One region of the Mesorhizobium sp. SP-1A genome, then DNA from elsewhere that is predicted to be linked to it. Evidence: predicted binding sites of a transcription regulator. Region 1 holds the regulator's gene; each other region holds the start of a gene.
The links. The regulator LexA, encoded in region 1, represses DNA repair genes until DNA is damaged. The targets are predictions, from matches to a motif close to TGTTCNNNNTGTGTTCNG.

Region 1 (3,276 bases):
CGGCCTATCTGCTGATTTCCGGCCTCGTGGTCGCCGCCGAGCGCAGCTTCATCATGTTGGCGGTCATGCTGTGCGCGGTTCTCTTCGACCGGGCCGCCCTTACCATGCGCAATCTTGCCATATCCGCGCTGGTCGTGATCGCGTTCTCGCCGCATGAAGTGGTCGGCCCCAGCTTCCAGATGTCGTTTGCGGCAACCGCCGCGCTGGTAGGCGCTTTTGCCGGCTGGACGGATTATAGGGCACGGAAGGGCCGATCGGCTCATATGCCGGTGACCGATCGCTCCCTTCCAGCCGCGGCAGTCGGCTGGCTGGGAAAAGGACTGGTGGCCGCTTCGGCGACCACCATCGTCGCCGGTCTCGCCACGACGCTTTATGCCGCCTGGCATTTTCAACGGATTTCGCCGCTCAGCCTGTTTGCCAACCTGGCCGTCATGCCGGTCGTATCGCTGGCCGTCATGCCGTTCGCGGTGTTCAGCGCGCTGGCGATGCCCTTCGGCGCGGACTGGCCCTTCCTCTATGTGATGGGGAAGGGGCTGACGGCCATGATCGCCATCTCGAACTGGCTGTCGGAGCATTCGCCGGTCGACGGAATAGGGCTGATCTCCTTGCAATCCGTCCTGCTGGTTACGGTCGCGCTGGTGATCGCCACCATGGCGACGACATGGTGGCGGCTGGCCGCCTTGCCTTTCGCGATCGCCGGTATCCTGACGTTGCGCGCGGTAGAGGTTCCGGATGTGCTGGTGGCCGAAGACGCGCGCCTCGTCGCGGTGCCGATCGGAGGCTCCGAGCTTGCAGTCAACCGGCCACGTCCCAGCGCCTTCGCGATGGATAATTGGCGCCGCGCCATGGATGCCGAAAACCTGGTTCTGCCGGAACGGTTGAAGGGCCCGGACCTGCGGTATACAGGCATCGATGCCAGTGAACTGCCGCCCGGCAGCCCGTTCCTGTGCGGCGCTGGACTGTGCGTGGCGCGCCATCCGAACGGAGCGATCGTCGCGCATGCGTCGACCCTTACCGCGGCGCGGTCCGCATGCGGCTTTGCGGCGCTCATCGTCATCGAGGACGCGACGGCAGCCGATCCCTGCAACGACCCGCTGATCGCCGTCGTCACGAAGCGGGATCTGGCCCGTTCCGGCAGCGCCGCTGTCCGCTTCAATCCGGCTTCGGCAACCGCGCAAGCGGAAATCCGCTTCGCCATCGAAGACGACTACCGTCCCTGGCATGTCCAGCGCCGGTTCTCCCGCGATGCAAGGGGATTGCCGCCATACCAACCGAAATCCGGAAAGCAGCGGTCGCCCAAGTCTTCTTCGCCGACGCCGTCGGCCTCACCACCGTCCGACGACGAAGCCAACGAGCCACAGGCGCGCTATCAATAGCGCCGGATCAGCCCGACGAGTCGCCCCTGCACCTTGACGCGATCCGGCCCGAAGATGCGCGTCTCGTAAGCGGGATTGGCCGCTTCCAGCGCGATCGAGGCGCCTTTCCGGCGGAAGCGCTTCAATGTCGCTTCCTCCTCGTCAATCAGCGCCACGACGATTTCGCCGGGGCTGGCGGTGTTGGCGTTGCGGATGATGACCGTATCGCCGTCGAAGATGCCGGCCTCGATCATGGAATCGCCCTTGACCATGAGGGCGTAGTGCTCGCCGCCGCTGATCATGTCCGGCGGCACCGAGATCGAGTGCGTCTTGTGCTGGATCGCGTCGATCGGGACACCGGCTGCGATACGGCCCATCACGGGCACGGAAATGGCGGGCGCGGCGTCGTCGTCATTGCTCGCAGCCGGGGCGCGGGGCGTTTCCTTGACCGGCCGGCCCAAACTGCCCTGGATGACGCTGGGCGAGAACTTTCGCGCCGCATTGAGGCCGGGAGCGATCGAGTCGGGCAGGCGCAGCACTTCCAGAGCCCGCGCCCGATTGGGGAGGCGGCGGATGAACCCGCGCTCCTCCAGCGCCGTGATCAGCCGGTGAATGCCGGATTTGGAAGCAAGATCAAGCGCCTCCTTCATCTCGTCGAAGGAGGGGGGGATGCCGCTTTCCTTCAACCGCTCGTGGATGAAAAGGAGAAGCTCATGTTGCTTGCGCGTCAGCATTGTTGCCCCCGAGGGATCGGAATCAGAAAAACAAACCCGGAACAAACACTATCTGTTCCAGTTGTGTTCCGCAACCGTTTAAAGTTCTGTGAACGCGTTGACGATTTGTTCAGCGCAGCATCAGCACGGTGCAGGTGTCGCCAACCTGCGCGGCTGGCGCGAATGGTGCCCGCACGATCAGCCCATCGGCATCCGCCAGCGTCTTGAGCATGGACGAATCCTGCACGCCAAAGGGTGTCGCAACCGTCCGCCCGGCGTCTTCCTTCAGCACCACCGCACGAACGTAATCCTCGCGCCGGTCGTTGGCAGGCATGGCGATGCCGAGCGTGGCTTCACGCATCACCTGCTGGAATGGCCGTCCGCCGAGGCCAGCGAGCAGGGGCTTCAGGAAAAGCTGCGAACAGACGATGCTCGCTACCGGATTTCCCGGCAAGCCGATGCAGCGGACGCCTTGCAGCCTGCCGAACATCAGCGGCTTGCCCGGGCGCATGGCGATGCGCCAGAAATCGAGCTTCATGCCCTCGGAGGTCAGCACGTCGTTGACCAGATCGTGGTCGCCGACCGAAGCACCGCCCAAAGTGACCAGCACGTCTGCCCTGGCGGCGACGGCTTTCCTGATGAGCGCCGCGATGGCTTCCCGGTTGTCGGAGGCGATGCCGAGATCGAGAACGTCTGCGCCCACCGAGCGCGCCGCCGCGACTACGCCGAAAGCGTTCGACGCGATGATCTTGCCCGGACCGAGATCGCTGCCGGGCGGCAAGAGCTCGTCGCCAGTCGCGATGATCGCGACCAGCGGCCTGCGCACCACGTCGAGGCGCGGATGGTTGGCCGAAGCGGCAAGGGACAGCGCCGCTGCATCGAGGATGCGGCCTTTCTTCAACAATATCTCGCCTTCGGAGAAGTCGAGGCCGGTAAACCGGATATGACGACCCGGTGCAGAGCCTTCCAGCACCTGGATCAGGCCTTCTCCGAGGTCGCGGACATTCTCCTGGATGACGATGGCGTCCGCGCCGGCGGGCAATGGCGCCCCGGTGAAGATGCGAACCGCTTCGCCGCTGCCGACATGGCCTTGAAAAGGGTGGCCCGCGGCGGCAGTGCCGACAACGGCGAGCCGGGCCGGCACGGTGGCGACATCGTCCGCGCGCAACGCATAGCCGTCCATGGCGGAGGCGTCGAAGGGAGGCTGG
Region 2 (3,276 bases), on a different contig from region 1:
GAGATGGCCTCGGCAAGATGGATGCGCCCGACCGTCTCGTTTCCCTCGAGATCGGCCAGCGTGCGCGCCACCTTGAGGATGCGGTGATAGGCCCTTGCCGACAGGCCGAGTTTTTCGCTGGCGTCGCCGAGCAGGGCCTGGCCGCCGGCGTCGGGAGCAGCGATCTTCTCGATCAGTGCCGCGCCGCAATGAGCGTTGGTGACGACGCCGGACGCGCCGAGCCTCTCGAAACGCTCGGCCTGAATGGCACGTGCGCGCGCCACGCGCGCTGCAACGGCGGCGCTGGGCTCCGACTGTCCGGGGCGCACGAGATCGCTCGCCGAGACGGCCGGCACCTCGACGCGCAGGTCGATGCGGTCCAGCAGCGGACCGGAAATGCGCGCCTGATAGTCGGCCTTGCAGCGTTCGCCGCGCGCGCAACGCCAGCCCGGCTCCCCGGCCATGCCGCAGCGGCATGGGTTCATGGCCGCGACAAGCTGGATGCGCGAAGGATAGGATATGCGATGATTGGCGCGGGCGATGACGCATTCGCCGGTCTCGAGCGGCTGGCGCAACGCATCCAGTGCCTGCGGGGAGAATTCCGGGAATTCGTCGAGGAAAAGCACGCCGTTATGTGCGAGCGAAACCTCGCCCGGCCGCGCACGCAGGCCGCCGCCCACCAGTGCCGCCATTGAAGCCGAATGATGCGGCGCCCTGAACGGCCGCCGGTCGCTCAATCGCCCTTCCGCCAGTTCGCCGGCAACCGACGCGATCATCGACACTTCCAGCAATTCCCTCGGCGCCAGCGGCGGCAGGATCGACGGCAGACGCTGCGCCAGCATGGACTTTCCCGAACCGGGCGGGCCAGCCATCAGCAGGTTGTGTCCGCCGGCGGCGGCCACCTCCAGCGCCCGACGGGCGCTCTCCTGCCCCTTGATGTCGGCAAGGTCCGGCAAGACACCCGCTCCCTGCCGCACGCCGGCTTCCGGCCTGGACAGGACCTGCGTGCCGCGAAAATGGTTGGCGATGGCTATCAGGCTGCGCGGCGCCAGTATGTCGATCTCCGCGCTCGCCCAAGCCGCTTCCGGCCCGCAGACATGCGGGCAGATGAGGCCCTTGCCTTCCGCATTGGCGCCGATCGCGGCCGGCAGCACGCCCGCGACCGCCGCAATGGCGCCGTCCAGCGACAATTCACCCAGCACCACATAGCCGGCCAGGGCATCCGCGGGGACGGCGCCGAGCGCCGCCATAAGCCCGAGTGCGATGGGCAGGTCGTAGTGGCTGCCTTCCTTGGGCAGGTCCGCCGGAGCCAGATTGACCGTCACCTTGCGCGCCGGCATCGACAGGCCGGAGGCATGAAGTGCCGCCTGCACGCGTTCCCGGCTTTCGGCGACCGCCTTGTCGGGCAGGCCGACGATCGACATGCCCACCTTGCCAGGCGCAACCATGACCTGCACATCGACCGGAACGGCCTCTATGCCCTGGAACGCGACCGTGCGCACCCGTGCGATCATTCCGAAAACCCCGCCCCACGCGGGCTCTGCGCCCGCAACGCCCGAAAGCGTCATTATCGGCAAGACAACCACGGAACGCGGTTCAAATCAAGAACATTAAGAGAACAATTTCGCGCCACGGCTGCGAGCGCGGTTGTGCCGGTTGCAATGCCGGAACATTGCGGCGGTCCAAGAGCGTCCGTTCGGATCGCGGCAGCGGCGCCCTCAGGCGCGCTTGGCCTCCACCGCGTCCCAAAAAAGAGCGGCGATGTCGGTGCCGCCGAAGCGTTTCACCTCGCGTATGCCGGTCGGCGAGGTGACGTTGATCTCGGTCATCCAGTCGCCGATGACGTCGATGCCGACGAGGATGAAGCCGCGTGCCTTGAGCGACGGTCCGATGGCCGCGCATATCTCGCGCTCGCGCGGGGTCAGCTCGGTCTTTTCGGCACGGCCGCCGACATGCATGTTGGAACGCGAATCATGTTCCGCCGGGACACGGTTGACCGCACCCACCGGCTCGCCATCGATCAGGATGATGCGCTTGTCTCCGGCGCGCACTTCCTTGAGGTAGCGCTGCACGATGAAGGGCTCGCGAAAGAGCTGGCCGAACATCTCGAGCAATGAAGCCAGGTTGCGGTCGGCTTCCTGCATGTGGAAGATGCCGGCGCCGCCATTGCCGTAGAGCGGCTTGACGATGATGTCGCCGTATTGGCGGCGGAAGGCGGCGACTTCCTGCGGGTCCTTGGTGATGAGGGTTTCCGGCATGAGGCCGGAGAATTCGGTGACGAAAATCTTCTCTGGGCTGTTGCGCACCCAGGCCGGATCGTTGACCACCAGCGTCTTCGGATGGATGCGCTCCAGCATATGCGTGGTGGTTATGTAGTTCATGTCGAAGGGCGGGTCCTGGCGCAGCAGCACCACGTCCATTTCCGAAAGATCGGTGCGCACCGGCTCGCCCAGCGAATAGTGGCTGCCCTTCTCGTCGCGCACCTGCATCTCCTCCACGCGGGCGAAGACGGTGGCGCCCCATTGGGAGAGCCGGTCGGGCGTGTAGTGATAGAGCTTGTGCCCGCGCCGCTGCGCTTCCAGGCAAAGCGCGAAGGTGGTGTCGCCCGCGATCGACACGGTCGAGATATGATCCATCTGGACAGCGATCTTGAGCGGCATGGCGGGACTACTCCTGAAACGATGCTCGGTCGCAAGCATTTATAGTCTCCCGACCCGCATGCCAATTGCCGCCTCGCGGTTTTCGCGGGATCGTCGGCCGAAACTGCCCATTGTTCTCGAAGCCCGGGACCGGATCCCCTGCCCTGGCGAGAGATACCTTTCCTAAAGGGTTTGCTGCGACTGTCGGAAAAAATACCGAAACAAAAAGCAGGAACAGGGAATGCACATGCCGTTTGGCGCCGCGCTGTCAGGCAGGGAAGGCGCAGATATGGCCTTGACGGATCCGCTTACCGGGCTTGGCAACCATCGCCGTTTCTTCGACAAGATCGACCGGCTGATCGCCGACCGCTCGGACGATCCGGCCCCGTTTGCCATCGGCATCCTCGACCTCGACGGCTTCAAGCCGATCAACGACCTGTTCGGGCACAAGGCCGGCGACGACATTCTGGTGCAGGTGGCGATGCGCCTGCGCGCCTCGATGGACGGGCATTCCACGGTTTGCCGTATCGGCGCGGACGAATTCGCCTTCCTCTACCCGCTCATCTTTTCCGAAGAGGCGGCGGCCGAAAAGGCGCGGATGCTGATCGAGATCCTGTCGGCGCCCTACGATGTCGGCGAACGCACCGCCAGGCTTTCA
Region 3 (3,276 bases), on a different contig from region 1:
CGCTTTCCAGCCGTGAAAGGGCTTCGGTCATCAGTTCGGCGCATGATGCCATCAGACGGTCGTGCAGGTCGCCGGCGGTCATATCGGCTTCGATGGCCAGCTTTTCAACCAGCGCCACCGGTCCGGTGTCCAGGCCTTCCTCCATTCTCATCACCATCATGCCGGTCTCGGCATCGCCGGCCATAATCGCGCGCTGGATGGGTGCGGCACCGCGCCAGCGCGGCAAAAGCGAGGCGTGGCCGTTGAGGCAGCCGAGACGGGGAGCGTCGAGGACCGGCTTCGGCAGAATGAGCCCATAGGCCACGACAACCGCTACGTCCGCATCCAGCGAGCGGAACGCCTGCCGATCCGAATCATCCTTGAGCGTCAAAGGCGTGCGAACTTCCACCCCGAGGCGTTCGGCCTCGCGCTGCACCGGCGAAGGCGTCAGTTCCAGCCCGCGCCGGCCGCCGGCGCGCGGCGGCTGAGTGTAGACGGCGACGATCTCGTGCCCGGCCTCGGCCAGCGCGCGCAGGGTCGGCACGGAGAATTCCGGCGTACCCATGAAGACGACGCGAAGCGGCATTTTGGTCCGTGGCTCGGTTTTTCGGTCCGGTTTTGTAAGGCGCGCGGTCTTCCGCTTCAAACGGATTCGCGAATTTCACCCAGAATCCGCGGGCCAGTGGCAAATGTGCCGGCCTTAGCCCACCAGCCGGCTCGGCGCCGGACGGTCCTTTGCCAGCTTGCGGAACTTGCGCATCACCATGTCGCGCTTGAGTTTGGAGATATGGTCGATGAACAGAACGCCGTTGAGATGGTCGATCTCGTGCTGGAGACAGGTCGCCATCAGTCCTTCGGCCTTGATCTCCTGTTCCTTGCCGCTGCGGTCCAGATATCTGGCCCGCACCGAGGCCGGGCGCTCCACCTCTGCGTAGTAGTCCGGGATCGACAGGCAACCCTCCTCATAGGTCGAGCGCTGTCCGGAGCTTTCGAGGATCTCGGGATTGACGAAGACATGCGGCGCCGGCTCCTCGCCTTCCTTGGCGAGGTCGATCACCAGCAGCCGGATCGGCTCGCCGATCTGGATGGCGGCAAGACCTATTCCCGGCGCGTCATACATGGTTTCCAGCATGTCGTCGGCAAGCTTGCGCAGCGCGTCGTCGACGCGTTCCACCGGCTTTGACACCTGGCGCAGGACCGGATCGGGCAGGATGATGAGCGGCTTGATGGACATGCCGCCTCACCTAAGACTTTGCCGGAAAAGCGTCAACCGGTGCGATATCCACATGTTCACGTTTTGATCTATGCTGTCGCGGCGAATCGTCTATGGTGTCGCCATGAACGATTCCGCCAGCCCCCTGTCCGAACCCGTACTCCGTCTCGGCGCCAGCGTCTTCACGCTCGGGCAATCGCTGGCTGCCTGCGGTGTGGTCCTTCTGGTTCTTCTCGGCGGGCTTGCCTATGCGTTGTGGCGCTCGGCGCAGGCGCGCGCACTGGCGGCAACGGAGGCCGTCGAACGCACCCGCGAGGCCGAGGCCCGCATGGCCGGCATCCTGCAGGCCCAGGCCGAGATGAAGGGCTCGATGGGCGCGCTGGCCGAGGTGTTCGGCGCAAGGCAGGCCGAGTTGACGCAATCGCTCGGGCAGCGCCTCGACGCCATGACCGGCCGCATCGGCCAGTCGATGACCGAACAGGCGCGCTCGACGCACGAAAGCTTGGCCAAGCTGCAGGAACGCCTCGCCGTCATCGATACCGCGCAGGGGAACATCCAGTCGCTGGCGGGGCAGGTGGTGCAATTGCAGGCGATCCTCTCCAACAAGCAGACGCGCGGCGCATTCGGCCAATCGCGCATGGAGGCGATCGTCGCCGATGGGCTGCCGCACGGCGCCTATGCGTTCCAGGCAACGCTATCGAACGGCAGCCGGCCGGATTGCATCGTCAAGATGCCCAACGGCGCGCCTGACCTGGTCATCGACGCCAAATTCCCGCTGGAAGCCTGGAACGCCATCCGCGCCGCCGAGAGCCCGGACCTGCAGAAGGTGGCGTCACAATCGTTCCGCCGCGATGTCGAGGTCCATATCCGCGACATTTCCGAAAAATACCTGATCCAGGGCGAGACGCAGGACACGGCCTTCATGTTCGTGCCGTCGGAATCGGTCTTTGCCGAAATCCACGAGAATTTCGAGGCGCTGGTGCAGCGTGCCCATCGGGCCCGCGTCGTCATCGTCTCGCCATCTCTGCTGATGCTGTCGATCCAGGTGGTTCAGGCCATCCTCAAGGACGCGCGCATGCGAGAGCAGGCACACCTGATCCAGGGCGAGGTGGTGCGGCTGATGGAAGATGTCGGACGTCTCGACGAGCGGGTGCGCAAGTTGCAGGCGCATTTCGGGCAGGCCTCGAAGGACATTGACGACATACTCGTCTCCTCCTCCAAGGTGACCAGGCGCGGCCAGAAGATCGAGGCGCTGGAATTCGGCGAGCATGCCGGCGAGGCAGAGGCCGAAACGGCCACGCACGCGGCGGCAAGCAAGCGCACGGCGGATTCCAAGACCGGCCAGCTCAGGCTGCGCGTGGTCGAAGACGACAATTGAGGCTTTTAAGCCCCGGACGATCGTCCGTTCGTTCAGCTTTGGTCGAGGCGCGCCCAAAGCGCCTTCTCGCCAAGCGATTCGACCATCTTCGCATGTGCCGCACGCTCGACTTCCGTCAGCCGCGCCGGCAAGGGCGAAGGCCGTGCCGAGACGACGATCTCCGCCACGGCAATATTTTCGCCATCCGCCGCCGGCAGCGCGATGCTGTCGAGGATCAGCGCAGCCTGTTTGCCGCCGATCAGTTCGATGTAGACTTCGGCCAGAAGCTCGGAATCGAGCAAGGCGCCATGCTTGGTCCGGCGGCCGTTGTCGATGCCGTAGCGGCGGCAAAGCGCATCCAGCGAATTCGGGCCCATCGGGTGCTTGCGCCGCGCCAATGCGAGCGTGTCCACGACGCGCTCGGGGCTAACCGGCGGATGGCCAAGGCGGGCGAATTCGGCGTTGATGAAGCCTATGTCGAAACCGGCATTATGGGCGACCAGCTTGGCTCCGTCGATGAAAGTCAGAAATTCTTCCGCGAGATCGCCGAATACGGGTTTGCCGACGAGATCGTCCGCACCGATGCCATGGACGGCCTGCGCCTCGACATTGATCGCGCGACCCTGCGGATTGATATAGTGATGGAACGTCCGCCCGGTCGCGAAGCGATTGACCAGCTCGATGCAGCCGAGCTCGATGATCCGGTCCTCGCGGGCATCCAGACCTG

Region 2: a site for LexA is predicted at 1,583-1,600, ahead of QU595_RS29630 (YifB family Mg chelatase-like AAA ATPase). Genes of this name have one in related genera too.
Region 3: a site for LexA is predicted at 1,267-1,284, ahead of QU595_RS21900 (DNA recombination protein RmuC). Genes of this name have one in related genera too.

The regions. Positions count from the first base shown of each region.
Region 1 is NZ_JAVXZD010000010.1:72,941-76,216, reverse strand. Features, by position in the region: gene QU595_RS27585 (ComEC/Rec2 family competence protein) at 1-1,376, shown strand, start outside; gene lexA (transcriptional repressor LexA) at 1,370-2,089, opposite strand; gene glp (gephyrin-like molybdotransferase Glp) at 2,199-3,276, opposite strand, start outside.
Region 2 is NZ_JAVXZD010000015.1:11,491-14,766, reverse strand. Features, by position in the region: gene QU595_RS29630 (YifB family Mg chelatase-like AAA ATPase) at 1-1,493, opposite strand, end outside; gene gshB (glutathione synthase) at 1,698-2,639, opposite strand; gene QU595_RS29620 (putative bifunctional diguanylate cyclase/phosphodiesterase) at 2,860-3,276, shown strand, end outside.
Region 3 is NZ_JAVXZD010000005.1:82,940-86,215, forward strand. Features, by position in the region: gene fmt (methionyl-tRNA formyltransferase) at 1-565, opposite strand, end outside; gene def (peptide deformylase) at 680-1,213, opposite strand; gene QU595_RS21900 (DNA recombination protein RmuC) at 1,317-2,570, shown strand; gene dnaQ (DNA polymerase III subunit epsilon) at 2,603-3,276, opposite strand, start outside.